Regions from separate parts of the Arthrobacter sp. TmtSoilC77 genome, predicted to be linked through region 2. Evidence: riboswitches for the same ligand, from Rfam matches in the RefSeq annotation. Region 2 holds a riboswitch; each other region holds the start of a gene.
The links. A riboswitch is a leader RNA that binds a small molecule or an ion and turns the genes downstream of it on or off. The one in region 2 is predicted to bind S-adenosylmethionine.
Positions count from the first base shown of each region.

Region 1: another riboswitch for S-adenosylmethionine. It lies ahead of AC6I99_RS14420 (aminotransferase class V-fold PLP-dependent enzyme); the one in region 2 lies ahead of metX (homoserine O-acetyltransferase MetX).
Region 3: another riboswitch for S-adenosylmethionine. It lies ahead of AC6I99_RS19430 (DUF1737 domain-containing protein); the one in region 2 lies ahead of metX (homoserine O-acetyltransferase MetX).
Region 4: another riboswitch for S-adenosylmethionine. It lies ahead of AC6I99_RS05405 (hypothetical protein); the one in region 2 lies ahead of metX (homoserine O-acetyltransferase MetX).

Region 1 covers NZ_AP046050.1:3,125,827-3,133,612, reverse strand. Annotated here, with positions in the region: gene AC6I99_RS14445 (S1C family serine protease) at 1-263, shown strand, start outside; gene AC6I99_RS14440 (hypothetical protein) at 288-617, opposite strand; gene AC6I99_RS14435 (MFS transporter) at 706-2,160, shown strand; gene AC6I99_RS14430 (metal-dependent transcriptional regulator) at 2,179-2,892, opposite strand; gene AC6I99_RS14425 (class I SAM-dependent methyltransferase) at 2,902-3,723, opposite strand; gene AC6I99_RS14420 (aminotransferase class V-fold PLP-dependent enzyme) at 3,827-5,236, opposite strand; SAM riboswitch class IV at 5,268-5,381, opposite strand; gene hisN (histidinol-phosphatase) at 5,563-6,375, opposite strand; gene rsgA (ribosome small subunit-dependent GTPase A) at 6,430-7,545, opposite strand; gene aroA (3-phosphoshikimate 1-carboxyvinyltransferase) at 7,548-7,786, opposite strand, start outside.
Region 2 covers NZ_AP046050.1:1,655,898-1,663,683, reverse strand. Annotated here, with positions in the region: gene AC6I99_RS07640 (DMT family transporter) at 1-939, opposite strand, end outside; gene AC6I99_RS07635 (RNA-binding S4 domain-containing protein) at 963-1,190, shown strand; gene AC6I99_RS07630 (alpha/beta hydrolase) at 1,258-1,908, opposite strand; gene AC6I99_RS07625 (SGNH/GDSL hydrolase family protein) at 1,977-2,822, shown strand; gene AC6I99_RS07620 (winged helix DNA-binding domain-containing protein) at 2,852-4,087, shown strand; gene AC6I99_RS07615 (hypothetical protein) at 4,131-4,532, shown strand; gene metX (homoserine O-acetyltransferase MetX) at 4,539-5,660, opposite strand; SAM riboswitch class IV at 5,675-5,789, opposite strand; gene AC6I99_RS07605 (bifunctional o-acetylhomoserine/o-acetylserine sulfhydrylase) at 5,941-7,296, opposite strand; gene AC6I99_RS07600 (VOC family protein) at 7,484-7,786, shown strand, end outside.
Region 3 covers NZ_AP046050.1:4,203,158-4,210,943, reverse strand. Annotated here, with positions in the region: gene AC6I99_RS19450 (glutamate--cysteine ligase 2) at 1-84, shown strand, start outside; gene AC6I99_RS19445 (hypothetical protein) at 81-677, opposite strand; gene AC6I99_RS19440 (O-succinylhomoserine sulfhydrylase) at 688-1,896, opposite strand; gene AC6I99_RS19435 (rhodanese-like domain-containing protein) at 1,897-2,307, opposite strand; gene AC6I99_RS19430 (DUF1737 domain-containing protein) at 2,304-2,570, opposite strand; SAM riboswitch class IV at 2,585-2,696, opposite strand; gene AC6I99_RS19425 (NtaA/DmoA family FMN-dependent monooxygenase) at 2,863-4,191, shown strand; gene AC6I99_RS19420 (aromatic amino acid ammonia-lyase) at 4,194-5,807, shown strand; gene AC6I99_RS19415 (PLP-dependent cysteine synthase family protein) at 5,804-6,856, shown strand; gene AC6I99_RS19410 (cupin domain-containing protein) at 6,990-7,577, opposite strand; gene AC6I99_RS19405 (PAS domain-containing protein) at 7,570-7,786, opposite strand, start outside.
Region 4 covers NZ_AP046050.1:1,147,115-1,154,900, reverse strand. Annotated here, with positions in the region: gene AC6I99_RS05420 (APC family permease) at 1-1,772, shown strand, start outside; gene AC6I99_RS05415 (helix-turn-helix domain-containing protein) at 1,807-2,382, opposite strand; gene AC6I99_RS05410 (sodium:solute symporter family protein) at 2,648-4,189, shown strand; SAM riboswitch class IV at 4,352-4,471, shown strand; gene AC6I99_RS05405 (hypothetical protein) at 4,487-4,786, shown strand; gene AC6I99_RS05400 (hypothetical protein) at 4,796-4,990, opposite strand; gene AC6I99_RS05395 (VIT1/CCC1 transporter family protein) at 5,269-6,432, shown strand; gene AC6I99_RS05390 (matrixin family metalloprotease) at 6,577-7,389, shown strand; gene AC6I99_RS05385 (matrixin family metalloprotease) at 7,507-7,786, shown strand, end outside.

The sequences.
Region 1 (7,786 bases), 1.5 Mb from region 2:
TTGATGCCAGTGCGGTGGTGCGGACTGGCCAAAAGGAGGGCCTCCGTGTGGTGGAGGTCATCGCGGCCTCGCCTGCGGAGTTAGCGGGGCTCCAGCCAGGGGACCTGGTGCTTCGGGCCCAGGGCAGGGCTGTCTCCAGTGCAGAGAGTCTGCAGAAGTTGCTGTTTGCTGAGGCCATAGGCGAACCGTTCCCCTTAACCGTGCTGCGGGACGGCAAAACGGTACAGCTGATAGCCGTTCCCTCGGAGATGAGCCAGCAATGACGAGCCAGCAACAATGAGGCGATGCTAGGCCTGGTCCTCGCGGACGTCCACCACGCCAACAAAGCGGCTGCCGACTCCTTCATATTCGCTGCGCACGTCACCCAGGAACAGTTCCGGCAGTTCACTGTTCTTATGGTGCCCGCAAAAGACGAACGAGAAATCGGGCCACCACTTTTTGGGCCGTACCGCTTCTGAATACCCACACACTGCGCAGGTCAGGTGGACCCAAACAGGCCGTTTGCCCGTGCGGTTGGCACGTGACTGGACCAGCCAGGCCGGTGGATTGTCCTGGAGACTCCGTAGTTCCGCTTCTGAGAGCCGTGAAGGGATGCCGTGGCGCTGTGCCATTTCCATGGAGATATCTAGGGCCAATGCTGCGTCACGTCTACTAATCACTGTTTAACGATACGGGACTTCGCCCTGGCGGAATGCCGCGTAGGCTGTGCACATGACGGATGCTGTGGCTTTGCTGCCGAGAACGCCGCTTCAAAAACGGGTGCTCATTGTGGCAATTGTGGCTTCTTTTATCGCCATCCTGGATGGTTTCGTGGTGAACCTGGCCCTCCCGGCCATTGGACGTGAACTTGGCGGTGGCCTGGTCATCCAGCAATGGGTGGTGGATGCCTATCTATTGACCCTCGGGGCGCTCATCCTCGTGGCTGGTTCACTATCGGACCACTTTGGCCGGGCACGGATCCTCGAATGGGGGCTGGCGGGCTTTGCCCTGACGTCGGTGATGTGCGGCCTGGCCTGGAACGGGGAAGTCCTGGTGGTGTCCCGCGCACTTCAAGGGATTGCCGGCGCGCTCCTGGTGCCCAGCTCATTGGCCATGATCATTACGTCCTTCTCAGGACCTTCCCAGTCCAAAGCGATTGGCCAATGGTCGGGCTGGACGAGTGCTGCCGCAATCGTCGGTCCGCTGATTGGCGGCGTCTCGGTGGACATGTTGTCGTGGCGTGTGATCTTCTTCATCAACGTCATTCCCGCCGTCGCGATTTGGCCTCTGCTCGCGGGGCTTCGGGCGTCGGACGCGGCCAGGGACAAGAGCAAGGGAATCGACTACCTCGGCGCTGTCCTGGCCATGATCGGACTAGGTGGTCCCGTCTACGCCTTCATAGAACAGGGCCGGATGGGATGGATGAGCGTCCAGGTGTGGCTGCCGCTCCTGGCCGGTGTGGCGGCGATGGTGTTGTTCCTGGTCCACGAGGCAAGGACCAGGGAGCCCATGTTGCCGTTGAGGCTCTTTGCCATAAGGAACTTTGGGTGGGGCAACCTTGCCACGCTCGCGATTTACGGTGGGATATCGCTGGGATTCTTCGTCCTGGGTATCTATCTCCAGCAGGTTGGAGGGATGGGGGCTACCATCGCGGGAATTGCTTTGCTCCCGGCGACCGTCATCCTGATGCTGACGGCGTCCTACTTCGGTGGGCTGGCAGGAAAATATGGTCCGCGATGGTTCATGACCGTGGGGCCGCTGCTATGCGCTGTGGGCTTTCTGATGTCCCTCTCCGTCCAGGAGCCACTGAACTACTGGACCCAGGTGCTTCCGGGGCAGATCGTCTTTGGCGTGGGACTCACCACTCTCGTCGCGCCACTCACCGCAGCGATTCTGGGAGCGGTGCCCCAGGAAGAGGCCGGGATTGGTTCGGCCGTCAACAACGCCGTGGCCCGTATTGCAGGCCTCATCTGCATTGCCTTTGCCGGCCTGATCGTTGGTCCGGTGTTCACACGGCAAGGTTTGTACAATGCCTTGATTGTCACCGCGGCATTGTTCGTCATCGGGGCGGTGGCGTCCGCCGTCGGGATCCGCAACCCACAGCCCGAAGCGGCAGCTACCGTTGACAGCGCCACGGATACTGCGTCCGACGACGGCGGCTCGGCCAGCCAGCGTAGCTAGCCCAGGCAGCGCATCGGGTCAGCGCGCGGGAAGCACGCAGCCTTCGTGGACTTCGGCGCTTTGGACCCAAAGTGCCGCTGTAACTTCATCCGCGAGATCGAATTCGCGCCGTTGGGCTCCGCTGCCGATCCGAACCACCAGGGCTCCGCCGAATGGTTTGCGTCCCACCACCTCCACAGGAGCGTCCAAGGTGATCTCTTCCGACGCGAGATACCGAAGAAGATCAGGATTTTCGTCGCTGATCCGAGTGATGCGGCCTGAGTGGCCTTCGTCCAACTCGATCATGCGGTACGCGTGAGGGAGCTCCACGGATCCGTCAGCCGAGGGAATGGGGTCACCGTGAGGATCCCGCAGGGGGTGGCCAAGCTTGGCGGCCATGCGCTCGATGAACGTATCGGACACCGCGTGTTCCAACATCTCAGCTTCATCGTGGACTTCATCCCAGCTGTAACCGAGTTCATCCACGAGGTATGTCTCAATGAGGCGGTGGCGCCGGACCATGGACAGCGCCAGCCGCATACCCTCCGGAGTCAGCCTGATGGCGCTGTAGGGTTGGTGGTCCACCAATCCCTGGTCCTTGAGCTTGCGGACCATTTCAGACACCGAGGAATTGGCAACGCCAAGCCGCAGGGCAAGCTGCGAGGACGTAATTGGTTTGTCCTGCCACTCCGTATAGGAGTAGATGACCTTGACGTAGTCCTCGATCGAGGAGGAGGGCGTACTGGTCTTCACACACCAAGCCTACCGTGGCGGGGCGCCGTGGATCTTGCGGGCCCGCCAGGTAGTCGTCACGTACGGCAATCCCAGTCGTTGGCCAGGGGCATGGCCGAGATGATCGTAGAGGTACCACGCCAGGTTGCCCATGACCTTTGCGCGGGTGGCTTCATTGGCGCGGAGGTAGTAGCTGCGCGATTTCGTGAGCTCCATGATGTCCTCCGGAGACACGGCGTCCTCCCAGCTGGTGAGATGGCTCTCCAAGTCCGTGAATTCCGGTCCGATAACTGGCCGGAAGCCGGGCTTGTGCACATCTCCGGCGTGCATGATGCGTGATAGCCGATGGACCCAGGGCACAGAGGTGTCCAGTTGGTTCCATACCAGGCCAAGAACTCCGTGGGGGCGAAGGATGCGGGCGATCTCCGTGCTGGCCTTGAGCGGGTCACACCAGTGCCAGGCCTGGGCAACGCTGACGACGTCGAATACTGAGTCCGCCAACCCTGTTGCCTCGGCCGTACCCTCCAACGCCTGAACGCAGGGATAGGACTTTCGAAGTTGCTCCAGCATGTCTGTGGAAGGATCGACGGCGGCCACCTGCAGGCCGCGTTCCACGAGCAGTGCCGTGAATTTTCCTGTGCCTGCACCAATATCCGCGGCGGACTTCGCTCCAGGAGGAAGAAGCCAAACCACTGAGTCTGTGGGATAGCCGGGCCGAACTCGATCGTAGTGTTCGCCGCCGTCCTGGAAGCTCTGGCCCAGTTCGTGGCGGCGCGTGGCATGCAGCTTGGGACCACCTGGCCTGGCAGCGCTGCCGGAAACACTTCCGCCGGAAACACTACGGGAAGGCACGGCCACGCACAGACTCCTTTACCGCGAACGCCGGTTACCCTACGAATTTACCGCACAGTACGTGTACATCGGCAACCGTGCTGTTTCAGTCAATAGTGCTGTGTCAGTCAATGGTGCAGGGTGCAGCCCCTGCGGTGCCGGGCGTGTTTGGTGCCCACTCCGGGTAGCTGCGGTGGTCGTTGGCCGGCACCCAGCGGCCTTCGTCCACTACATAGTCCCAGCCGAGACCCGTGCGCTTGAGTTCCTCGATACCAGCCAGCAGCCGTGTGGCATCCTCCAGGCGGGAGCCCACGCCGAAGCTGGCTCGCAGTGAGCCGGACGGCAGGCCCAGCCGCTTGAGGAGGGGATGGGCGCAGAAGCGGCCGTCACGAAGTCCTACACCGTGTTCGGCGGCGAGGTATGCGGCGACCAGTCCGGCGTCGAATCCTTCCACCGAGAAATTAACCACGCCGATGGTGTCCTCGGAGTCGCTGAAGATCCGGTGGACCGTCACACCGTCGATTGCTTCAAGTCCCTGTACGAGGTAGGAGCGGATTCCAGCTTCATGGGCATGCCAGGCATCCTGATCCAAGCCGGCGAGCACCTGCGTCGCGCGGGCCAATGTTGCCGCACCGAGGACGTTGGGGGAGCCGCCCTCGTGGCGGGCGGGACCTGAGGCCCAGCTGACCGAGTCCAGGCGCGCCTCACGAACAGCGCCTCCGCCGGCAAGGTGGGGAGTACCGGCGTCGAGCCAGTCGGGGCGGCCCACAACGACGCCGGCGCCGAACGGCGCATAGAGCTTATGGCCGGAGAACACGATGTAGTCGACGTCTGCGGCGGCGATGTTGATGCGGCGGTGGGGGGCAAGCTGCGCGGCGTCCACCACAATCCTGGCACCGTATTCGTGTGCAAGTGCTGCGAGTTCGGCGATCGGCAGGATTTCACCGGTCACGTTCGAGGCACCGGTGACCGCCAGCAGAGATACGCCGCCTTGGCTGAGTTCCTCGCGGAGCTTGGCCAAGGTAGCGGTCAGTGTCGAAGCAGCTACGACACTGCGGTGGGGGACGCCCTGCCAGGGAAGGAGATTGGCATGGTGCTCGATGTCCAGGTAAAGGACCTCGCCCGTTGGCTTTCCGTCGAGTTGCGGGAGGCAGCCCGCCAGCAGGTTCAGCGAGTCCGTGGTGTTCCGGGTGAAGATGACGGAATCATCCGGACGGCCGCCGACGAATTCACGGACGATGTCGCGGGAGTTCTCGTAGACCGAGGTGCTGATCTGGGAAGCGTAGCCCGCGCCGCGGTGGACACTGGCGTAGTAGGGGAGGATCTCGTTGAGATACGCAGAAACGATGGTCAACGCGGGAGCGGATGCTCCGTAGTCGAGGTTGGCGTAGCGGACGTGGCCACCCTGGATCAGGGGAGCTTGCAGCTCCGCGCCTGTGACGGCGGCCAGGGGCCTGCCCGCAGCGGCTTCGTGCGCTGCTTCTTCGACCGCAAGGGACGGCAGAACGGTGGAGTTGAACGTAGCAGTGCTCATGGGACCTCACTCAAGAGGGACCCCCTATGGGGATCCGCGCTTGCCGTATCCGTTCCGGACCGGCCAGGTCGTCACCCGGGGCACCCCACCGCGAATGGAGGGTTGCCGGCCAGCAAACCGGGGTTTAGCGCTGGCACTCGTGACCTGTAAAGAGGTTAGGCCACGCATCTGGCCTGCTCCAAAGTCGCTTCGCTTTGTTAAGCAGATTGTTACGAAGGGTCCGGAATCCCGGTTTTGGGCGAAGAAAAGACGGCGGATGCCCCGAAAAGGAGGCTTCCGCCGTCGAAAATTCTATGCTCAGCCGGTTGGCCTGTTGGTCCGCCGGGTCAGAGGAGGTCATCCAATGCGGGGTTTAGCCGCTTGAGGACCTCCGAATGGAGGATGGAGTTGGTGGCCAGGGCGTTGCCGCCGAAGGGGCCGTCCTCGCCTTCCAATGAGGTGAAGCGGCCGCCGGCTTCCGTCACGATGGGAACCAGTGCTGCCATGTCGTAAAGATTCAGCTCTGGCTCGCAGGCGATGTCAACAGCCCCCTCGGCTACCAGGCAATAGGACCAAAAGTCGCCATAGGCGCGCGTGCGCCAGATGTCTTCCGTCAACCCCAGGAACTCGTCCAGATTGCCGCGTTCCTTCCAGCCGGAGAGGCTGGAATATGACATTGAAGCATCGGCCAACCGCGAAACGTTGGACACCCTGAGCCGGGTGGCTGATGCCAGGGAGCGGCCCATGTAGGCGCCCATGTCCTTTGCTGCCCACCAACGCTTGCCCAGCGCCGGGGCGCTGACAACTCCAACGACGGGCTCGCCTTCGTCAACGAGCGCGATCAGGGTAGCCCACACGGGAACGCCCCGAACAAAGTTCTTGGTGCCGTCGATGGGGTCGATGATCCAACGCCGGGAGCCGTGGCCGCTGCTGCCGAACTCCTCGCCGAGGACGGCGTCACGGGGGCGCGAGCGTGACAATTGGCCGCGGATGGCTTCTTCCGCAGCCTTGTCGGCATCCGTCACGGGCGTGAGGTCAGGCTTGGTCTCGACCTGCAGATCCAAGGCCTTGAAGCGGTCCATGGTTTGGGCGTCCACGGAATCCGCCAGCACGTGGGCCAGTCGCAGGTCGTCGTTGTAGCTGGAAACGGGTTGGGTCATGCCACCAAACTATCGTGAAACGTTCCCTGCAGTTGGATCGCCTTGCGCCGACACTTAGTTGACCGTACCCAATTCCTTGGTCTCTTTCGCTTCCATACGCGGGTCCGCGCCCAGCAGCCGCCGGAGCGAAGACAAACGGGCCACTCCGGAAGGACCCGCGTGTCCCTCGTTCACCCAGGCATCAAGTCCGCAATTGATGGCGCCGGCATCGTGCTTGCAACCGCGTTCACAAGCTTCTGTGCCCGGTTCCAGGTCGGGGAAGGAATGCAGGATGCGGTCGGGGTCCACGTGCGCCAGTCCGAAGGAGCGGATACCGGGGGTATCGATGATCCAGCTACCCGGTGGGGCGTCTGCCAGCTTCAGGGCCAACGCCGAGGACGACGTGTGCCGGCCCCGCCCGGTGACGGCGTTGACACCACCGGTAGCCCGTTCGGCTCCCGTCAGGGCATTGACCATGGTGGACTTCCCGACGCCCGAATGGCCCAGCATGACAGTCACTTTTCCATCAAGGTGTGCCCGCAATTCGGCAACGGCGCGGCTGTCCAGCCTCGCGGACAGTCCGTCGTCGGAGCGGGCGTCAATACCGGACGCTTCATCATCTGCCGTACGGCTGATGATGATCGGAAAGTCCAGGCTGAGATAGTTGGATAACAGCTCCGCAGGATCCTTGACATCTGCTTTGGTGACAAGCAGCAGCGGCTCGATCCCGGCGTCGTAGGCTGCAACCAAAGCACGGTCAATAAAGCCCGTCCGGGGCTCCGGATTGGCCGCGGCGACCACCACCACAAGTTGGTCTGCGTTGGCCACCACCACTCTTTCGATGGGGTCGGTATCATCAGCGCTGCGCCGCAGCAGCGTCTTGCGCTCCTCTATGCGGACCAGCCGCGCGAGGGTATCCGGCTCTCCCGATACATCCCCCACCAAGGCGACGAAATCGCCGGGGACGACGGGGTTTCGTCGCAGTTCACGCGCGCGTGCAGCGATGATAATACGTTCATCGGAGGAGTCTTCTCCAACGATGGCGGTGTAGCGCCCGCGGTCCACCGTGATGATCCGGCCAATGACCGCGTCATCATGACTGGGGCGGTCTTTGGTGCGGGGCCTTGATCCTTTTTTGTTCGGACGGATCCGGACGTCGGATTCGTCCCAGGAGCGTGCGTCGCGGCCCATGGTCAGTTGCTGGCCTCACTGGTGACGGTTTCGTCCTCGCCCGTGCCCTGCTGCAGCATGGCCTCCCACATCTGCGGAAATTCGGGCACCGTCTTGGAGGTGGTAGCGATATCCTCCACCTGGACGCCCTCAACGGCGAGCCCCAAAATAGCGCCGGCCGTAGCCATGCGGTGGTCGGCGTAGCTGTGTACGACCCCGGGGTGCAGAGTGGCCGGGCGGATTATCAGGCCGTCAGCTGTTT
Region 2 (7,786 bases):
GATCGCCGCGAGCGTCAATACCGTACCCAACACCGTGGGCAAGGCGACCACCGCACCGGGACTGGGGATCACGACGTCGAGCACTAAAGAACCCACCAGCTGCCCGGCGATCATGCCCAGACCGGTGACCAGCACGCCGAGGCTTCGGACCAGGAGCGCCGCAAGCCCAATGAAAAGGCAGCCCATGGGGCCGCCCAGGTAGAACCACCATTCACCCGGAAGCGGGTTGCCCGCGCCTGCCACGGAAAGCTTGATCAGCCAGGCAATCCAGAGGATGACGGCACCGGCGATGAAGTTGACCAGCGTGGCTGCGACAGGGGTCCCGTAGTGAACAGTGGCGGTTCCGTTCATGGCTTGCTGGAAACTCATGAGAAACCCTGCAGCCAGTGGCAACAGTACGGGCAGCACCAGGGAGGCGATGTCGGTATTGCCCCCGAACCGCGGGGAAACAGCCCACGCAACGGCGGCGACCGTCAGCACACTGCCCAGGATCCGCACTCCGGTAATGGACCGTTTGCCGCCGGGACCTATGCCCATTCGGTCCACAAGGAGGCCGCTCAGGGTCTGCCCGGTGACCACCGCCACAGTGAACAGCGCAACCCCCAGCAGGCCCACAGTGAATGTTTGCGCGATGACGAAGAGGGCGCCGATCCCACCGGCCATGACGTAGAAGCGGGGAAAGCTACGGCTGCGGACCGCCGGGACGATGCGCCGAAGGCCTGCCCTGCCTTTGGGTGTGGCGAGGGAAATGGCCGCAATGAGGACGAGGCCTGTGGTGAAGCTCACCACAGCTGCGGCGATGCCATCGTTCAACCGGGCCCCGAGGGCCCCGTTGATCCTTCCTTGAAGCGGAATGACCAAGCCAGTTGCTACTGCAACAGGGAGGCCAATGGCGAGCGGAAGGGTGGAACGACGGGAAGACTGCGGCACTGACACCACACTACGTCAGGCATCATTGCTTTATGAGCAACCCGGAAATCGAAGAGGTCCCCATCCGCGACGACATGATCCGCCTCGGGCAGCTGCTGAAGCTGGCCAACCTGGTGGAGGACGGCGTGGAGGCCACCGAGCTCATTAAGAATGGCTTGGTGAAGGTCAACGACGAGATCGACGAACGCCGGGGCCGCCAGCTGCACGCCGGCGACACCGTCACCGTCAACGGCCAGACCGTAAGGATTATCTCCGCCTGAAGCAACGCGGGGTCACTTAAAGCCCATGGTGACGCCATTTATGGGCCGTAAGTGACCCCGCGTTGCATTAAGATGCGAGGACTTTGTGCGTCAGGAATTCGCCTACGTGGCCGATTTCCTGCTGATTAATGCCATGCCACATGCCTGTGTAGAGCACCTTGGTGAGGTCCACGTGCTTGCGCACCCACCCCATGGTGTATTCGATCTTGTCCGGAGTAATGACAGGGTCCTGCTGGTCGCGGCCCCAGAACATCGGCGAGGTGCCGTCCAGTTCGGCATCGCGGAAGGCGGGGTCATCGCCGGCGTCCACCACGAAACCCGAAAGCCCGACGACGGCAGCGAAGTCCGCGGGACGGTACCGGAGCATGGTGGTCGCCATGGCCATGCCCATGGAGAAGCCGAGCAGCGTCACTGAAGAATGATTGGCTTTGACCGTATCCAACCATTCAAGGGCGTACTCCGCGGCAAGCTTTACTGCTTCCAGCGAATAGTCGATTGACGCAGTGAGCGGGAACCAGGTGAAGCCGGGGCCCATGGGCATTGGCGCCCGCAGGGAAGCCACCACAAAGCCCTCGGGAAGCAGGCCCGCGAGGCTGAAGAGATCGTCTTCATTGGAGCCGTAGCCGTGCAGCAGCACCAGAAGCGGCTTGCCCTCCCGTTCAGCTTCTTCATGGGACCACAGGACAACGGGCGCGGGGAATGCAACGGCTTCAGTCATGGGTCTATTCTTGCAGTTACTGATGAGTAACAACCTACGGTGGCGTAGGTTCGCAGGTTCAAGGCAGGATGGAAAGCGTGAGTGACGTCAATTCATTGGTGAAGCCGGGCGAACCGGTTCAAACACACCCTTGGAGCCGTTACGTGGCACTGGGGGATTCGTTCACGGAAGGCATCGGCGATCCGGAGCCCCGGAACCCCGGCGGCTTCCGGGGATGGGCTGACCGTGTAGCGGAGGAACTGGGCCGCGGTCATGAGGATTTCGCTTATGCCAACCTTGCTATCCGTGGGCGGCTGCTGCAGCAGATCGTGGATGAACAAATTGGCCCTTGCCTGGAACTCCAGCCGGACCTTGTCTCGATTTCGGCTGGCGGCAATGACCTCATCCGGCCCGGTGGCGACCCGGACCTCTTGGCGGAGAAGCTGGACGCTGCTGTTCAGGAACTGGCCTCCGGTGGGGCGACTGTGGTGCTGTTCAACGGACCGGACACTGCATCCTCGGTGTTGGGCCGCATCCGTGGCAAGGTGGCCATCTACAACGAAAACCTGAGGACTGTAGCTGCACGGCACGATGCCATCATCGCGGACATGTGGTCCCTGAGGCAGTTGGCCGATCCGCGGATGTGGGACGAAGACCGCCTGCACTTCTCACCTCTGGGACACCACACCATCGCGATGATGGTCCTTGAAGCGCTGAACGTCCAGCACACCCTCGAGCCCCTGGTGCCCAAGCCCCTGCCGGTCCGCACCTGGCGCGAGGCCCGATCCTCGGATCTGGTGTGGGCCCGCGAGTACTTTGTTCCGTGGGTTATCCGCAGGTTGCGGCATCGATCCTCCGGCGACGGCATCACCCCCAAACGCCCGACGCCGGGACCGGTCTTCGGCCCCAACGGCACCATGCTGCCGCGCGGCTGAGCTGATGCGACTGCGGCCGGGAGGATTCGATGCAGCCTAACAATGTTGTCCCCCTGCGCCTTCGCCGTCAGCAGCTGCGGGCTCCCTACGGCGAAAACGTTGATGATGTTCTGCGCAACCTCCTGGCGGTGCAGTCGCAGGAATTTCCGTATGCCAGGTGGAGCCTCGCCCAGAGGGCGGTCGGGAGCACTGCCCAGAGGGCGGTCGGGAGCACTGCCCAGAGGGCGGTCGGGAGAACTGCCCAGAGGGCGGTCGGGAGCACTGCCCAAAGGGCGGTCGGGAGCACTGCCGATGAGGTGGAGCAGGCGGTGGCTGATGGCAGGATCCTCCGGACGCATATCCTGCGGCCGACGTGGCATTTTGTGCACCGTGACGACCTCGGCTGGTTGATGGGTTTGTCTGCAGATCGCCTTCATCAAGGCAACAAGGGCATGTACCGGCAGGCGGGAGTTGATGAGCACGCAGCCGCCCGCAGCGGGCACATCCTTGCCGAAGCGGTGGCCGGTGGAGCCCACAAAACACGCGAAGAACTAGCCGGAATTCTGGAAAAGGCGGGGCTCCCCGGCAAAGGCCTTGGCTTCGTTTACCACCTCATGCACGCCGAGATCAGCAAAATCCTGGTGAGCGGCAGCCCGGTCCGTTCTGCAGGGGGTGCACTGAAACAGACATACGCCTTGTTCGAGGAACGTGTGCCCGACGGCAATATGTCCCTGACGGAGGACGGCGACCGCGAATGGGCCTTGGGCCAGCTGGCCCTGCGGTACTTCAGCAGCCGGGGACCTGCCACCATCAAGGACTGTGCCGCGTGGTCCGGACTGACCATCAAGGATGTACGGCTTGGCTTGCAGGTAGCTGAAGAGTCCGTTCCGGGCGCGTTGGCAACTGTGGCGGTGGACGGCTTGGACTTCTACTTGCCAGCAGAAGATGTGGAGGCACTTGCAGCGACTCCCCCACCAGGTGACGATGGGCCAGGACTTCCCCGTGTCGATCTCATCCAGTGCTACGACGAGTACGTGATGGGCTATTCACAATCGAGGCATTACCTCGGCGGCAGGGCGCCCTATTTCCCCGAGGGCGATGCTCCAATTCACGTGGTGTTGCTGGATGGCAGGTTGACCGGATGGTGGCGCCACAGCTTCTCGGATGGGATCTGCGAACTCGACATCAGAATGAACAGGCCACTCACAACAGCCGAACAACAAGCCTTGGAGGCAGAAGTGGAACGCTACGGGAAGTTCCTGGGCATGGAGACAAAGCTGGTGTGAAACTGCGGGACTAAGCTGGGTTAAGACCTAGGAGGCCTGCACCGTGAACAATCTGATCTTCTGGATCATCGTCTGCTCGTGGCTGATTCCCATGGGGATACGCATGTACAACAAGTCCCGGGCGCGGCGGCTCCAGGACCGCAATTTCCCGGGCCCGAATTATCCGGGCCCCGGCTATCCCCCGCAGAATCTTCCGGGACCGGGTTACCCGCAGCCGAATTATCCGGGCTATCCCACGCAGCCCACCACCATCCGCCCTGCCGATGCCCCACCGCCGCCAGGACCGGCGTCGAACGCTTCTTCACCTACGTTTCCGAGCCACAGCGGCTCTGAGCAGCAAGGCTTCCGCGCGCGCAAGCTGGCCGAACTGGACCTCAAGTTCAGCAACGGCGAAATTGCCATGGAGGATTACATGAAGCAGCGCGGCGACATCATGAACGGCTGAGCCGGCTTAGGCGAAGAAGGCCTCGCGAAGCTGCTTCGATAGTTGCCCGATTTCGGTGAGGAAGCCATCGTGGCCGATGGGGGCCTCGATCACGTGGACAGGCACATTGCCTGGCAGGTTTTGCGCCAGTTCCACTGACTGGGCCGGAAAATAGAGGCGGTCGGAATCGACGGCTGCCACAAAGAATTCAGCAGTGGCCGCGGCCAAGGCTTCCTTCAAGGTGCCCCGGCCCCGTCTGATGTCGTGGGACATCAGCGCCTCGGTGATGGCGATGTAACTGTTCGCATCGAACCGGCGCACCAGCTTGGTGCCTTGGTGATCGAGGTAGCTTTCCACCTGGTAGCGGCCACGCTCCCCCAGGACCGCAGCGGCCAGGGGCGTCTCCTGGTGCTGGGCTTCCCGGCCGAAGCGGACATCAAGCTCCAGCGCTGACCGGTACGTGATGTGCGCTATCCGTCGGGCCAGGGCAAGGCCTGCCTCAGGAGTTGGTCCACCGTAGTAATCGCCGTTGTTGAAGTTCGGGTCCTGGCGGATGGCGAGCGTCTGCGACTGGGCGAAAGCGATTTGCTCGGCTGTGCTGTAGGCGCCCACAGAAATAACCGCGCACCGCTGAACACGCTCAGGGAAGGTGACCGCCCACTCAAGTGCCCGCGCCCCACCCATGGAACCGCCAAGGACTGCGTGCCATGCCTTGATCCCCAAAGCATCAGCGAGCCGGGCTTCAGCCACCGTGCTGTCGCGCAACGTGATCAGCGGGAAGCGGGATCCCCAGGGCCGTCCGTCCGGCGCCTCTGACGATGGGCCCGTGCTACCGTAACAGCCGCCCACAATGTTGATGGAGATAACGAAGAACCGGTTGGTGTCGATCGTCGCGCCGGGACCAACGAGTTGCTCCCACCAGCCTTCCTCATCAGTTGCACCGCGGGCCACATGCGTGCTGCCCGTCAGTGCGTGCTGAACCAGGACTGCGTTGGACGCATCCGCATTCAACTGCCCCCAGGTTTCGTAGGCAAGCACAACATCCGGGAGAAAACCGCCGGCTTCAAGTTCCAGCGAACCTACGCCGGCGTACTTGACCGTCCCGTCTTCTTTGCCCGGTTTGGGGGGTGCTGTAGCAGTAATGGTCATTCCTTTGACACCTAACCTCGCGCTTGCCTGCCGCCTTGCGTGCGACAGGCCAGGTCTTCACCCGGGGCACCCCACCGCGGAGGAGGGTTGCCGGCCAGCAAGCCGGGGCTGTCGCTGGCACTCATGACCTAATACGTAGAGTCTAGGAAAAATACCGCTGTCTTGGCGAAGAATGTGACAGCTGTGTGACGGTTTGGCGCCGCTTCGTTCAGGAACACGCACCGCGAAGGGCCGCCCGGCGAATTTTCGACGGCGGGCGGCCGCTCTCCCAGCAGCGCGATTAAGCGCCTTTGGCAGCCCGGAAACCGGCCTCCAGATCAGCAATAATGTCGTCCACGTGCTCTATTCCCACAGAGAGGCGGACGAGGCCTGGATTCACGCCCGCAACCAGCTGCTGTTCGACCGTGAGCTGGCTGTGGGTAGTCGACGCCGGGTGGATAACCAGCGAGCGGACGTCACCGATGTTGGCAACATGGGAGTGCAACTCCAGGCCGTCGACGAATCGCTTGCCGGCCTCGACGCCACCCTTGATGTTGAATGCCACCACTGCACCGGTACCCCTCGGCCCGTACTTACGGCCGCGGTCGTACCAAGGGCTGGACGGCAGGCCCGCGAAGGCAACCGATTCGACGTCGTCATGGGCTTCCAGCCATTCAGCCACTTTGGTGGCGTTCGAGACGTGACGCTCGACGCGCAGGCTCAGGGTTTCCAGGCCCTGGGCGATGAGGAAGGCGTTGAACGGGGAAACCGCCGAACCCAGATCGCGCAGCAACTGCACGCGCGCCTTGAGAATGTAGGAGAGGTTGGCTCCGAGCGCGCCATCCTTGCCAAGGTCCCGGGCGTAAACGAGTCCGTTGTAGCTGGGGTCCGGAGTATTGAATCCGGGGAAGCGCTCCGGGTCCTTGCCGAAATCAAAGTTTCCGGAGTCCACGATCACGCCGGCGATCGCCGCGCCGTGGCCGCCCAGATACTTGGTAGCCGAGTGCACCACGATGTCCGCACCCCACTCGATGGGACGGATGAGGTAGGGGGTTGAGAGCGTGTTATCCACGATGAGCGGCACGCCAGCCTCGTGCGCGGCGCGTGAAACACCCTCGATGTCCAGGACGTCCTGGCGCGGATTGGACACAACCTCGCCGAAGAACAGCTTGGTGTTGGGCTGCACGGCGTCCCGCCACTGGTCCAGGTTGTCCGGATCCTCCACGAACGTCACGGAGATGCCGAACTTCTTCAGAGTGTGCGCCAGCAGGTTGTAGGTGCCACCGTAGAGGCTGGGGCTCGCGACGACATGGTCTCCGGCCTCGGCAATGTTCAGGATAGCGAAGGTTTCCGCGGCCTGTCCTGAGCTAAGGAGCAACGCGCCCAGCCCGCCTTCGAGGCTGGCGATCCGCTGCTCCACGGCGTCTTGTGTTGGGTTGCCGATACGCGTGTAGATCGGGGCGAGCTCGGCCAGTGCAAAGCGGTTGGCTGCGCTCTCTGCGCTCGGGAAAACGAAGGACGTGGTCTGGTAGATCGGAAGCGACCGCGCCCCCGTGGCAGCGTCGGGCTCCTGCCCTGCGTGGATCTGGCGGGTTTCGAAAGACCATCCTTGGGACATTGGGTTCTCCTCTTCGTGGCGCGCGGGTTTGCCGTTGATCGCTGTAGGCGTGGGCTGGGGCCAGTCTAGGAAGCGCCCGGGTACTTGGACAGCATTGTGACGAAGGCAGTATTTTTCAGTCTTTACGCGACCCGGCGTGAAGCGTTCCAGCGGCGCACAATAACATCCCATGTTAGTAAGGCTTCCCTTAGCTGAGACCCCGATCACAAAGTGCCAAGATGAAGCCATGCGCATGGATCACGTCTCTTACGCTTGTGAACGAGATGGCCTTTTGGCCACCACCGAACGAATTTCCGCAGCTCTGGGAGTGGACGCAGTCCGGGGCGGAGTGCACCCGCGCTTCGGTACCCGGAACATGATCATTCCCTTGGCGGATAACAAATACCTGGAAGTCGTAGAGGTCCTGGACCACCCTGCTTCCGACAAGGCACCCTTTGGCCAGGCAGTCCGCGCACGCTCGGCGGCTGGCGGCGGTTGGATGGGCTGGTGCGTCGCCGTTGACGACCTCGCCCCCTTCGAGGAACGCCTC
Region 3 (7,786 bases), 2.5 Mb from region 2:
ATTCGTGGTGCTGCCGCAGATGCACGTAAGGACCCGGCCCCCAACCTGACGGCGCCCATCCTGACGAGGGTCCGCAGGCCTTAGGCTACTGCGGAGTCAGTCCCGTCCCACGTCATCAAGTAAGCCCCCGCCAAGCCCTCGACGAGGTAGAACACGAACGGCGGGATGTCCTTCTTCGCCACAAGGATGGCGCCGTATATGGGCGCGCTGGCTGCGGCCGTGACTCCGATCCACCGTTTGGTGGGCAAGGAAAGAAGGCTTCCGCCGAGCGCAGCCAGGGCAAGAACGTGGAGCCCGGAATAGGCAAGGAAGGGCGCATTCGATCCACGGCCGTAGGCAAAGCGTTCCAGATCCGCGGCCCGGCGGGACAAACTGGAGACAAAGAGCGGAGCACCTGCCAGTAAAGCTGCCGCGGCTGCAACAGCCCAACGCTTCGCCTGTCCGCGCGGAAGACGACGGGCAAAGGCTGCGTATCCCACCGGCACCGCGACTGTTCCGGCAGCAGCGAGGTGCTGGCCGATCACCCAGCCACGCTGGCCGGCCTCAAGCATACGAAGACGTTCAGCGGCATCAGGGGTGATGTAGACACGCGATACAGGCGAGATCCCTGCAAACCACACCGCCGTACCGGCAACGATGACTGCTCCGGCACGGCGATGGGGGTGGTTCCCGCTCATGGCAGCAAGGTTAGACCTGTTTGAGGGCCTTCTCCAGATCCAGAATGAGATCGTCCACGTCTTCCAGGCCAACGGACAAACGGACCACGCCGTCGCTCAGCCCAATGGCCGCACGCCCTTCGGGCCCCATGGCCCGGTGGGTAGTGGTGGCCGGGTGCGTGATGAGGGACTTGGAGTCGCCCAGGTTGTTGGAGATGTCGATGACGCGCAGACCGTCCAGCAATGCAAACGCGGCATCCTTGGCCGAACGCCCGGAGGAGGGCAGCAACTCGAAGGTCAGCACGGTACCGCCGGCCTTCATTTGCTTGGCTGCCAGCTCGTACTGAGGGTGCGATTTCAGCAAGGGGTACTTGACCCAGTTGATGGCAGGCTGCTGCTCGAGCCATTCCGCGATTTTCAAAGCAGACGCCGAGCTGTGGTTCACCCGCAGGCCGATCGTCTCCAGGCCCTTGGTCAACACCCAGGCATTGAAGGCGGAGAGTGAAGGTCCGGTGTGCCGCATCAACTGCTTGACCGGGCCATCGATGAATGCCTTGGTGCCCAGGATTGCGCCGCCGAGGACACGCCCCTGGCCATCGATGTGCTTGGTTCCGGAGTACACAATGACGTCCGCGCCCAGGTCACCGCAACGCTGGAGCAAGGGTGTGGCAAAGACGTTGTCGACGACGACGGTCGCTCCCGCAGCATGCGCCAGCTCGCTGACGGCGGCGATGTCCACGATTTCCTGCATGGGGTTCGAGGGCGACTCGAAGAACACGGCGGTGGTCGGTTCGGAGAGGGCAGCCCGCCACTGGTCGAGGTCGGGACCGTCGACGAACACGGTCTCCACGCCCCAGCGCGGCAGGATCTCGTTGAGGATTACGAAGCACGAGCCGAACAGGGAACGGGCGGCAACCACGCGATCACCGGCAGCCAGGAGGGCACCCAAGGCGGTGAACACCGCGGACATGCCTGACGCCGTCGCGAAGCATGCCTCGGTTCCTTCGAGCAACCGCAACCGTTCCTGGAACGTGGCTACAGAGGGGTTGCCGTAGCGGGAGTAAACGAAGCGTTCGTCCTCGCCGGTGAAGGCGCGTTCGGCGGCGGCAGCGGATTCGTAGACGAAGCCGGAGTTCAGGAAAACGGGTTCGGACGTCTCCTGGAAGTTGGTACGGTCAAGGCCGCCGCGTACTGCCTGGGTGTCAGGGCTCCAGCTGGCGGCATCGGGATTGAAAGTCACTTAGTCGTTCCCCAGGTTGGTTGGCAGGCCGCGGTTCTTCCAGCCGTTGATGGTCCGTTCGCCGTAGCGGTCCGGGTCGCCTTCGAAGCCCTCAAGCACGTTGTAGGCGGTGAACCCGGCCTGCGTCGCGGCGATGGCGGCCGAGATGGAGCGCTGGCCTGAGCGGCAGATGAAAACGAGTTCCACGCCCTCACCCTCGGGTGCCTGCTGCTGCAGGTCCTCGATGAAGCGGGAGTTGGGAATGCCACCGGCGAGGTTCCACTGAATGAACAGGGGATCATTCTCTGTGGCTTTGGTGTCCGGGATGCCGATGTGGGCCCACTCGGCCTCGGTGCGGACGTCTACCAGGATTGCGCCTTCTTCAAGCTTGGCCCACGCGTCCTGCGGGGTCAGGTCACCTGCGTAACTCATGCGTGTCCCTCGAATGCTTCTTCGTCGTCGTCGTTCTCCAACTGGTCAACAGCATTCGCGACGGCGGCGTCTGCGTTGGCGATGGCAGCGGGCAGGACGACCGCCTGCGCCACGATGACATCCGTGCCATTGAACGTGGCTGCCGGGCTGCCGTGGAGCACGTAGCCGTCGGCGAGGGCCGTGGTGATCCGCTCGCAGAATTCACGGGTATCCGGACCTGTAATCAGGCGGTAGGAGAGTTTTTCTTCAGTGGTTTCAGGCATTGGCTGGTGCTCCTCAGTCACGCTTGCAGTTCGAAGTGTCGATACGCCGAGTAGTCACCTGAGGCACCCCGCCGGAGAGAGGGTTGCCGACCAGCAAGTCAGGGCTTGGCGCTGGTGCTCATTACTCAAGAAAAACGTAACATCCCGCGGCGGCGGCCCGCACTTGCAAGCGGTTACGCGGTCGTCATGTTGCGTAACCGGCCGGTGCTGGAGTAGCAGCCCAAATGTGACGCCCCGGGAGCATAATTGACGCAGTACGACCCCCTGTAACTTCGCAAGAAATCAGGTCGCGGTGAACGGACAAGGCAGCTCTACACTCAAGCCCATGCTGCATTTTGGATGGTTCGTGGGCCACGGTTTTGGTGTCCAGGGATGGGGAACTCCCGGCTACAGCCTGGGCTACGACTGGAAGAAGCCTGCCCTGTATCAAGACGCCGTCCGCGCGTTTGAGCAATCCGGCCTTGACCTCTTCATCATCGAGGACTCCCTTACTGTTCCCGATACCTATGGCGGCACTGCCGAGGTCTCGCTGGCACACGCCTCCTTTGCGCCCAAACATGATCCCTTGGCCCTGGTGCCGTACCTCCTGTCCGCAACCGAGCACCTTGGAATCGTCCCGACGGTCAGCGCATCGTTCTATCCGCCTTTCACTGCGGCCCGCCTCCTGGCCACGCTGCAGCATTTCTCCGAGGGGCAGTTGGGATGGAACGTTGTCACCTCCGGCAGCGACCTCGCAGCGCAGAATTACGGTTTGGACCAGCAGATTGAACACGACCTTCGATATGAGAAGGCGGAGGAATTCGTCGACGTCGTCCGCAGGCTTTGGCGGAGCTGGGAACCGGACGCCGTCCTTGAGGACGTTGAGGCCGGCGTATTCGCCGACCACACCAAAGTGCACCCTATTAACCACCAGGGTGACTTCTTCAAGGTCCGCGGTCCCCTCAACACCGCACCTCTGCCGGAGGAGCCCGTACTGGTGCAGGCCGGCGCTTCTCCCCGCGGCAAAGCGTTCGCGGGTGGGCATGCAGACGTGGCGATCGCCTTGGCCCGTGGCGTTGACGGCATGAAGGCCTACCGGGATTCCATCCGTGCCGAGGCTGCCAAGGCGGGCAGGAACCCCGACGACGTCAAGGTACTTTTCGTGCTAAAGCCCACCGTGGTTGGTTCATCGGCCGAGGCCGGGGAGTTGCGTGCGCAGCGCCGGGAGCTAACCCAGCGTGATATCGACAGCCAGCTCAATTCGATCTCCTACCTGTCCGTGATCGACTTCAAGCAATTCGACCTTGATGCGCCGTTGCCCGAATTGAGCACCAACAGCAACCAAGGCACGTTGGAGCACTTCGCCAAGGCGGCACCTCCGGGGTCTACCCTGCGCCAGATCCTTCAGGCACGCAGCGGTGGCGCCGGTGATTCGATCATCGGCACGGTTGGTGAAATCTCGGATTATCTCGAGGAGACCGGCGAGGCTGTGGGTGGCGACGGCTTCCTCTTCTCCGGCTTCGTGGACCCCGTCACCGTGCACGGCGTCTTGGACAAGCTCACTCCCGAACTGCGCCGCCGTGGCCTGTTGAGGAAGAGTTACGGCGACGGTGGCTTCCGCCAGAACCTTCTGGACTTCTGACGATGTCCTCCGAGCCCCGGACCCTGTTGATCGGCACATCGCCGGTGGACCCTGAGCGCGTAGCGCAGGCTGCCTTGGATCCGGCGTTTCACGTGAAACTCAACCATGATGCGTTGTCTTTGATCGGCCGCTCACGCGAAGTGCTGGAGCGCGCTGCGACCTCAGGGCAGAGAATCTACGGCCTGAACACCCTCCTCGGATCCGGACGGGATACGGCCGTGGAGGAGAAATCGGTTCTTGCCTATCAAATCCAAGTAGTCAGATACCACAACAGCGGCGTGGGCGCGCATCTGGACCGGCCCTCCGCCCGCGCTGTGATCCTCGCCCGGCTCATCGGCTTCAGCCGCGGCGGCTCCGGCGTGCAGCCGGAGACAGCCCGGTTCTATGCGGAACTGCTCAACCGTGGGGTTCTTCCCGCCATCCCGCGCGAAGGCTCAGTCGGCTCCTCGGACCTCACCCAGCTGGCCGCCGTCGCCGCCGTCGCCATCGGTGAAGGTGAAGCGATCGACGCGAACGGCACCCTGGTACCCGGGGCGAAAGCGCTCGCCGACGCCGGTCTTCAGCCGCTGCGGCTCGCGCCCGGTGAGGCCCTGGCCCTGGTCAGCGCAAACGCCTACTCGGTGGGGGCCGGCACCCTCGCCTTGGTGCGCCTGCAACAGCTGGCGGAACTCGCCGACGTCGCGCTTTCCCTCTCGCTTGAAGCCATTGCAAGGTACGACGGCGGCGGGAACCTCAGCCCGTTTTCGCCTGCTATCCAAGCGGGCAAGGCGGTGGACGGGCAGAAGGACTCGGCGGCAGCCGTCCGTTACCTTTTGCGCGGCGGATGGTTGGAGGACGTTCGTCCCGAAGTCTCGGTGCAGGACGCTTTGTCATTCCGTTCTGCGCCCCAGACGCATGGCGCTTTTCGCTCCCTGGTTTCACAACTCGGCGCTGCGTTGAGCGTGGAGCTCAACGGGCGTGGCGACAACCCCCTGGTTGATATTGAAAGCGGGCAAATGGTGTCCGGAGGGAACTTCCAACCGATGCAGCTGGCTCTTTCCTTTGAGGGCCTGCGGCTTGCGTTGGCGCACGTGGGGATCTCCAGCGAGCGGCGCATCGCCAAACTGTATCCGCCACAACGGGTGATCCGGGCCAGGCATCTGGAGGCTGCCGCCAGGCACCTGGAGGATTCGTCGTCGAATGCGGTTTCCGGGTCCGGACCGGCCGCAGGGCTTGTGCAGGAGGAGTTGCCCGGGCTGCTCTGGTACTCCGCAGCGGGACTCCTGTCCGAACTGAAGTTCCTGGCAGCGCCGGCGACGCTCGGGGCACCCACCCTCTCGGCCGACGTCGAGGACCACTCCACTTTGGCGCCGCTGGCGTTGCAGCAACTTGAAAGGTCCTTGGAGGCCTTGGAGAAATTGCTTGCTATTGAGGCCCTGACGGCGTCGTATCTGTTGTTCGAAGCGGGGGCCGCCCAACCGCTTGGGAAGGGGACCGGCGCCGTCGCGGGCCGGCTGGCTGATGTGCTGGCAGATCGGCCGTCCGCTCCGGACCTGGTGGAGCGCGCCCGACGTGAATTGCGTGATGTGGTGGCGCTGGAATTGCCGCCGATGGCTCAAAGGGAGGGGACCACGTGAGTACCGCAATCAGCAAACAGGGCGCACATGCGGCGGCAGGGCTGCCGGATGGCCTGGATGCCTCCGTCCTGGATAAAGTGGGCAACACTCCGCTGGTGAAATTGGAAGCCCTGGGCCGTGGATTGGGCAGCACCATGCACATCAAGCTTGAGTCCGAGAACCCGGGCGGATCCATCAAGGACCGTACTGCGCTGAGCATGGTCCGGGCGGCGGAGCGCTCAGGAGAGTTACAGCCGGGCGCAACCATTGTGGAGAGCACGTCCGGTAATACCGGGATCGGGCTGGCGCTCATTGGGCGCCTGACGGGGCACCCCGTGGTGGTGGTTACGGGCGACACCATCTCCCAGGAGAAGCTGGCCGCGCTCCACAGCTATGGTGCGCGCGTAGTGCTGACAGACTGGGGCGCGCCCTCCGAATCGCCGGAGAACGCCCGCGCTGTGGCAGCGCGGATCACGGCCGAAACGCCCGGTGCGTGGCGGCCCATGCAATTCGACAACCCTGCCAATCCTGCCGCGCACTACCAAACTACCGGGCCCGAGATTTGGGAGCAGACCCACGGCCTGGTGACGCATTTCGTGGCCGGCATCGGAACCGGCGGGACCATTAGCGGCAACGGCCGGTTCCTGAAAGAGAAGGTTGCAGCATCGCGGCCGGGCGGGCATCTTGAAGTGATAGGCGCCGACCCCTACGGCTCCGCATACAGTGGGGGACATCCGGGCGAGATCCTGGTGGACGGCGTGGGTAACTCCTGGCCGCAGGCTGAATGGCCCAAGGCCTTTGACCGCTCCATTGTTGACCGTTTCCTGCGCATCCCCAACGACGAGGTCTACTCCACGGTGCATCGGCTCCTTGACGAAGAAGGGCTGGCGCTGGGTCCATCGTCCGGACTCGCGGTGGCTGCTGCCCTGCGCGTGGCCCGGGCCGCACCCCACGGTTCGGTGGTGGTTGCCATAGCGCCCGACGCCGGAACGAACTACCTGAGCAAGGCCTTCAACCCGGTGTGGCTGGCAGAGAACGGCATCCACCTGGCCCGCGACGCCACCGAATAGCTTGCTCTCTCACTTCCAGCGGCTTTTGGGCGGATGTTCTCTCACTTCCAGCGGTCTTTGGGCGGATGTTCTCTCACTTCACGCCCCGCTGGAGGGTGCGCCCTCCCCATACGGGCGCACCCTTCAGCGGCGGTTAGCCGGCCGCGAGCCTCCTGATCAACTCCGACTGACCAGGGAACTGCGCCACGAGTGCCTCCACATCTTCGCTCGTGGGCTTCGCGGAATCGCTCGGTTCATAGCCGGGGGACAGGCTGCAGCTCACCAGGACAAACCCGTCCCCAGCCAGCTCAGCCCCGAACCATGTGGAATGCGGCGCCGCGCCATGCAGAATCTCACCAGACTCCGGATCCGGACCGAAGACCGTTGATGAGTACCCCTCTGTCTGCGAAAAAACGTGCAGCCGGATGGGGGTGCCCAGATGGAAGAACCACAGCTCGTCCTGCTTCAAAGTGTGCAGCTGGAGGACTTCGCCCGCCTGCAACAGGTACCAGTTGGAGCTGTACAGTGGATGGTCACTGCCAAAGCGAGGTGGCAATGCCCGCCCGGCGATCAGCTCGTCGCTCACCATTGCCGGCGCGAACCAGCCGCCAACGCCCGACGGCGTCATGTCCAACCGCTTGATCCACTCCTTCGCGTCGGGGCTGGCTGCGTTCGGGCTGGCCGCGTCCGGGCTGGCGAAGTGGATGCCTGGGCTCCCGCCTGCCAGATCCACGTCAGTCATTGGGGGGATCCGCGAGTGAGAAGCAGACAGTGATCCCGATGATGGCCCCGGTGTCCAGCGACCGGAGGAGCCCCTTCTGGGTCACGATGTCCACGTTCACCGTCCCGCCATCCTTCAACGGAACCTCGATGACTTCGTGGAAATTGAGCAGGGGTTTTCCGCTGGCCATCACCTCCTTGTCATGGGCAACATGGGCTGCCCGCGAGTCC
Region 4 (7,786 bases), 510 kb from region 2:
GCTATCAGCCTGCCATCGCGGCCCTGGCTGCGGGATTACTGTCGCCATTGGCAACGCTGCTGCTGGTCTTCGTCACCTTGGCTGGCGCACTGCCTGTATACCGTCGAGTCGCCAGGGAAAGTCCTCGCGGCGAGGGTTCCATTGCCATGCTCGAGCGTCTGCTCCCCCGGTGGGGTGGCAAGTTGTTCGTCCTGGCACTCCTCGGCTTTGCGGCCACGGATTTCATGATCACCATCACGCTCTCCGCCGCCGACGCCACCGCCCACCTCATTGAGAACCCGTTCGCTCCACACTTCCTGGAAGGCCAGCAGGTTGTCATCACCCTGGCCCTGATTGCAGGACTGGGCATCGTCTTCCTGCGCGGATTCAAGGAAGCCATCAACGTGGCCGTCGTCCTGGTCGCCGCCTTCCTGGCACTGAACCTTGTGGTCGTCATCGTTTCCATCAGCCATGTCTTCACCGAGTCCCGGGTCATCTCAGACTGGTGGACCGCACTGAACACATCCCACGGTGATCCCATCCTGATGATTGCCCTTGCACTGCTGGTTTTCCCGCGGCTGGCCCTTGGCCTCTCAGGGTTCGAGACCGGCGTCGCAGTCATGCCGCAGATCAAGGGAGATCCTTCCGATACTGAAGCCAAGCCGGCGGGACGGATCAAGGGCGCCCACAAGCTCCTGACCACCGCCGCCATCATCATGAGTTCGTTCCTCATAACGTCCAGCTTCACCACCGTCATGCTGATCCCGGCAGCTGAATTCGAACCCGGCGGCAAGGCTGATGGCCGTGCCCTGGCTTTCCTCGCCCACAAGTTCCTGGGCGACGGATTTGGCACGGTGTACGACGTCAGTACCATCGCTATTCTTTGGTTTGCCGGAGCCTCGGCCATGGCGGGCCTCCTAAACCTGGTCCCCAGGTACCTGCCGCGCTACGGCATGGCTCCAGCGTGGGTCCGCGCATTGCGCCCACTCGTCCTGGTCTTCACAGTCATCGCCTTCATCGTGACGATTATTTTCCAAGCCGACGTCAACGCCCAGGGTGGCGCCTATGCCACGGGTGTACTCGTCCTGATCACGTCCGCCTCCATCGCCGTGACCCTGTCCGCCCGGAGAAAGAAACAACGGGCACAGTTCATCGGCTTCGGAGTGGTTTCCCTGGTCTTCATCTACACAACCGTGGTCAACTCGATCGAGCGCCCGGACGGCCTGAAGATCGCCGCGCTGTTCATTCTGGGCATCATGGTGGTGAGCTTCATCTCCAGGATCCGGCGTGCCTTTGAGCTCCGTGCCACGCATATCAAAATGGACCAGACTGCACTCGAATTCACTGCAAACAACGCAGACGGCCCTGTTCGGATCATCGCCCATGAACCAAAGCACCTGAGCGCCGGACGGTACCGGGAGAAGCTCCAACACGCGCAGCAGGCCAACCACCTGCCGCTGGATTGCGATGCGGTATTCATCGAGATCATTGTTGACGACAGCTCGGACTTCGAGCAGGAGCTCCAGGTTGTGGGCAAGAAACGGCACGGCTTCAAGATCCTGGAAGTACACAGCAACAACGTGCCCAACACCCTTGCCGCTGTCCTGCTGCACATCCGCGACGTTACGGGTTTCATGCCGCACATTTACTTCCGCTGGACCGAGGGCAACCCCATCTCCAACCTCAGCAGGTTCCTTTTCTTTGGCGAGGGCGAGATCGCGCCGGTGACCCGCGAGGTACTGCGTGAGGCTGAGCCCGACATCACCCGGCGCCCCTGGGTCCACGTGGGCTGACCCCGCCGCAGCACCCCGCAGGAGCGGGCAAGAGCTACTTACTGGCTGCGGGCACCAGAATCCAGAGGACCTCGACGGTTTCGTCCGTGGGATTGACCCAGGTGTGGGGTTCCCTGCCCGGGAAGGAGAGGGTGTCCCCTTCTTCGAGGTCGTACTCCTCGTTGGTCAGGATGAGCTTGATGCGTCCCTTCACCACGTGAAGGACGTCAACGTCACAGTCCACGGCGTAGAGCTCGTTCTCACCACGGCCCCGTGGCTCGATGGTGGCCTGAAGGATCTGCAGGCGCCGCTCCGAACGGGCCGTTAACAAACGCTCCACAATGCCCTGGCCGCCCAGCGAAATCCGGGGACCGTCGTCGCGCCTGGTCAGGTGCGTTTCGGGAGCGGCAAACAGGTCTCCTACCGACACGGACAGGACCTGGCAAAGGGTTACAAGTGAAGCGACCGACGGTGACGTCAGATCCCTCTCGACACGGCTGAGGAAGCCCTTGGTCAAACCAGTTGCGTCCGCCACTTGCTCAATGGTGAGGCGCTGCGCCTGGCGGGCTGCGCGGATTCTGGAACCAATGGCAACGGGAACGTTGCTTGGTTCAACGGGGAGAGCCTTCATTCACGAACCTTTCAGGCCTGTCATTCGGCCCTGTCATTGCAGCAATAGTAGCGGGACCAGGGGCCGCTGGAGCCCTCAACAGCCCGAGGATGACCAAAGCCCCTTGACTGTTACTCCCATCACAACATATCCTCATAGGCAACAAGTGTTGTCTGTGAGGCACAACACGATCCCCAATCTCCCATCACCAGCACGGAGACTTCGACGCTTCCCAGGCGTATCGTCGAAAACCCAACCTCCGTGCACCAGCTCCAAGGAGCCACTCATGGACTCATCGTTCATAAACATCGCCATTGTGGTGGTGTACCTGCTTGCCATGCTTGCATTCGGCTGGTGGGGCAAGTCCCGCACCAAGAACAACAGCGACTTCCTGGTGGCCGGCCGCCGCCTTGGACCTTTCCTTTACACCGGCACCATGGCCGCAGTTGTCCTCGGTGGGGCATCCACCGTCGGCGGCGTCGGCCTGGGCTACAAGTTCGGCATCTCAGGTATGTGGCTGGTAGTCGCAATCGGCGCCGGCGTGCTCCTCCTGAGCTTGCTCTTCGCCGGCACTATCCAGCGCCTGAAGATCTACACGGTCTCCCAAATGCTGAGCCTTCGCTACGGCAGCAAGGCCACGCAGACCTCCGGAATCGTCATGCTGGCCTACACCCTCATGCTTTGTGCCACATCCACCGGCGCATACGCCACCATCTTTGTGGTCCTCTTCGACTGGGAACGCTGGATGGCGATCGCCGTCGGCGGTGCAATTGTGCTTGTTTACTCGACCATCGGTGGCATGTGGTCCATCACCTTGGCCGACCAGGTCCAGTTCATCATCAAGACCGTAGGCATCTTCTTCCTGATGCTCCCGTTCGTCATGAACGCGGCCGGAGGACTGGACGGCATCCGTGAGCGTGTCGATGCGAGCTTCTTCCAGATCGACGGAATCGGCGTCCAGACGATCATCACCTACTTCGTCGTGTACACACTCGGACTCCTGATCGGCCAGGACATCTGGCAGCGCGTCTTCACGGCCAAGACTCCCAAGGTTGCACGCTGGGGTGGAGCGACCGCCGGCGTTTACTGCATCCTCTACGGTGTGGCCGGTGCATTGATCGGCCTGGCCGCCCGCGTAGCACTGCCCAATATCGATGTCGCCAACCTCGGCAAGGACGTGGTCTACGCCGAAGTGGCAACCCACATCCTGCCCATCGGCATCGGCGGCCTGGTCATGGCCGCAGCTGTTGCAGCCATGATGTCCACCGCTTCGGGTGCCCTGATTGCCGCCGCCACGGTGGCCCGCGCAGATGTTGTTCCGTTCGTGGCCAGCTGGTTCGGCAAGACCATCAACACGGACGACACCGAAAACCCCGAGCACGACGTCAAGGCCAACCGTTACTGGGTTCTTGGCCTGGGCATCGTCGCGGTGCTGATCTCCATGGCCGCGCAGGACGTGGTTGTTGCCCTCACCATTGCTTACGACATCCTTGTGGGCGGCCTCCTCGTCGCGATTCTTGGCGGCCTGGTGTGGAAGCGCGGCACTGGTATCGCTGCTGCATGGTCCATGGCAGTGGGCTCGGTATTGACGTTGGCCTTGTTGATTCTGTTCGCCACTGGAGTCATTCCAAGCGTCGATGGCGTCTACGCCAACGAGCCCATCTACTACGGCCTCGCGGCCTCGTTCGTCGCCTACGTGGTGATTTCCCTCCTCACGCCGCCCACCGAACCCGAAGTCCGGGCCGCTTGGGAAAAGCGCGTGGCCGGAGCGGTATCTGACGAATTGCCCTTGGAAGCCCACCCCGTCAGCAGCCACAACGCCAGCTAACGGCCCAGGGCCGCAAGGCATCAGATAAGAACTGAACAAAGCAATGTTCGACGGCGGCGCCGCCCCTTCCCGGGGCAGCGCCGCCGTTGCGCTGTGCGGGGGCGAGCGGATCCGAGGGCCACACTTCTCCCGGACAGCACTCCTCCAGTACAGTGGTCCCAGCTTCAAGAGAGGTGGCGCCAAGCTCCGACTGGCCACACACCAACCCCATGTTCACGGGTGGTTCGGATGAGGAAGCGGCCCGCCCCGGACCAGAGACAACCGAGCGGGCAAGAGCACTCCCCAAAGGAGCAGTCCTTGCCGTACCAAGGCGTTACCACCCCAAGCCAAAGCAGCCCCACCAAAACCGAAGCGCCCACTGTTCCGGTGATTCCCGGCGTCGACCTTGTCCTTGGGACGGTGACGCTGTTCCTGAACGGTGGCCTGGCCCGGTTCCGGCACCCCGAAGCGCGCCTGTTGGCGCATGCCCTTGCCCAGGCTGTGCGTCCATCGCGGTGGTGTGAATCGTCGAGGACGTTGACGGTGACTGTTGCAGCGCTCGGGCGTCCGGCGGGACTGGAGCGGCATTTCACCTTCGGTGAAGATGGCCCTGCCTAAGAAACGGTCCTAGAATTCCTCGTCTTCTTCCCCGCGGAATTCTTCGGTTTCATCCAGGGGGACAACCCGCTCGTCGTCATCCGGGACGTCGATTTCCTCCACCCAGGGTTCGTCGACTTCCTGGTCATCGCTGTAATCGTAGGCGGGATCCGACTCGATGGTCTCCCGTTCGGGGTGGTTGGCGTGCGGTTCGGTGGTGTCCATGCTGCAACCTCCGTCTGGTGGGCTGGCAAGCAGCCTGCTGACCGAGTGCGGGGAGGGCCCCCGCCCCTGTCCTTCCATCTGAGCACTGTGCCTGAAGAGGGTCAAGGCAACGGCCCACATGGACCCAGGGAAAGGCTCCAGGCAGAGGATTGCAGCTTCGAAAATTAAGGCATGCCGAACATTCCAGCTAAGGAATACCGGCCAAAAATCCCCGCCAATAAGCGGTACAGTGGGCGTGCAATGGGGCCGCAACTACCCCACCCAGCACAGGAGAAAAAGTGCAGAAGCACCAGGAATCCCACGGTTCGTCGAGCCCCGCTCCGGACCCCGCCCCCGGATCCGGAACACCGTCCCAACCAGCCCGGCCCACACCGGCGGACATCAGGCGCTGGCGTCAATACCTGGCCGACGAGCGTGCCGAAGCCGCCGTCTACCGGGAACTCGCCCAGCGTCGTGACGGCGAAGAACGGCAGATCCTGCTCGCCCTGGCCGAGGCCGAGGGAAGGCACGAGGCACACTGGCTCAAGCTCTTGGGAGAACACGCCGGAATGCCGAAGGGAGCTTCCACCCGCAGCCAGCTGCTGGGCTTCCTGGCCCGGCACTTTGGTTCCGTGTTCGTCCTCGCGTTGGCGCAGCGCGCGGAAGGCCGCTCCCCCTACGGAGCCGAACCTGCCGCGACTCCAGCCATGGTTGCCGACGAACAAATCCACGAAGAAGTTGTCAGGGGCCTTGCCACGCGTGGCCGCAACAGGCTCTCCGGTACCTTCCGTGCCGCTGTTTTTGGCGCCAACGATGGCCTGGTGAGCAACCTTTCACTGGTTATGGGTATGGCAGCAACCGGCGTTCCCAGCCCGGTGGTCCTCATGAGTGGCGTGGCCGGTTTGCTGGCCGGCGCCCTGTCCATGGGTGCTGGCGAGTACGTTTCGGTCCGCTCGCAACGGGAGTTGCTCAGCGCCACGCTGCCCACGCAGGCAACCCTCACAGCCGCCCCTTCTTTGGACATCGAGCACAACGAGCTTGTGCTGGTGTACTTGGCCCGCGGCATGACCCGTGAGGCAGCCGAGCACCGTGCCGCCGAACGCATGGGACTCTTCAGCTGCGACTGCGATCCCAGCCTCTCCTTGCAACCGGAGAAGGAGCAACCCGCTGACAACCACGAAACCGTGGGGTCTGCCTGGGGCGCTGCGATGTCCAGCTTCTGCTTCTTCGCCTCGGGTGCGGTCGTGCCCATCCTTCCGTTTATTTTCGGCATCACGGGTGTGGCGGCACTGATAGTAGCCGGTGTGCTGGTGGGGATCGCGCTCCTGGCGACCGGCGCCGTCGTCGGGCTGTTGTCCGGGACCTCACCGCTGAGCCGTGGCTTCCGGCAGCTGGCGATCGGCCTGGGCGCCGCGGCCGCCACCTACGGGCTTGGCCTCGCGTTCGGAACGATGATCGTCTAGGCGGTAATGTTGGTTCGTCCTCCGCGCGGCCCCGCGTGACCGGGGCGTAGGGAATGGAGAACCGTGGATTCGGAGCAGCCGCCATTGCGCGCGCCAAAACACCGTCGTGCGGGCACAACCCTCCGAATTCTTCGCGGCGTCCTCATGGCCGGTGTCGCCGCGGTGGTGGCCGTCCTTGTCAGCGGTTTGCTCCACGGCGATCCCCGGATCATCGGGCTGTTTCCGGGCGTGGCCCTGCCCAATTCGCCCAAAAGCGAGCCGATCCAACAGACCCCGGCACGCGCCCTGGACGCGCCGCCTCCAGGAATCGACGAGGCGGACGCCCCGCTGGCATCGCCGCCGCCCCCAGCCAACGCCAGCGATTCATATAAGTTCCTGGCAACCAACGACGACGGCACTCCGGTTGGGTACTCGCCGTGCCGTCCCCTGCACTACGTGGTGAACGACGCCACCGCGCCTGAGGGTACGGATTCACTGCTTGCCACCGCAATCGCCAATATTTCCGCGGCGTCCGGAATCCAGTTCATCAACGATGGCAGCACCGATGAGTTGCCCACCACTAAACGGGAACCCTACCAACCGTCCAAGTATGGTGACCGGTGGGCACCCTTGCTCATTTCGTGGACCACGCCCGAGGCCGCTCCGGCGCTGGCTGAGACCGTCATCGGTACGGGCGGCAGCACCATGTACTCACTCAACAACGGTCCCAAGAGCTACATCACGGGCAGCCTGGAGCTCGACACCCCGCAAGTGGCGGAGCTTCTGGCCGAGGAGGGCGGTTCGGACTACGTGCTGGCGGTCATGCAGCACGAACTGGGGCACGTCATGGGTTTGGATCATGTTGATGATCCGGTTCAGCTGATGTACCCGGAGATCGGCGCCCCTGACGGGTTGGCTGCCGGCGACCTGAACGGCCTTCACCTCCTGGCCTCGGCTCCTTGCCGCAAGGACATCTGAAGCAGCGCAGCTTCCCAGGAATCGGCATGGACTCGCGGTCCCATGGGTTCTATCCTGACGGAAGCGGCCGACGGCGGCGCCCCACCGTCCGATTGGGCCGTCCCGTGAGGGGGTTCGATGGAACCTTATGGGTCGCCAGAGTGGCCAGACCCCTATCCCCCGCCGCCTTACCACCCGGAAGCCAAGCCGCCGCCCAGGCCTCCCATCAAGCACAGCAGCATCGCGGCCATCCTGTTCCTGTTCGGCATCCTTGGTTTGGTCTGCGCCGGCGCCTACTTCAGCGGCGAACTTCAAAGGTTCTGGTCCGATTCCACGACGCAGAGCCAGGCGCCGCGGCCCGGGCTGGTTCCTTTTGGCCAGCGTCAGGATCCGCTGCCCGGATTTGAGGAAGCAGACG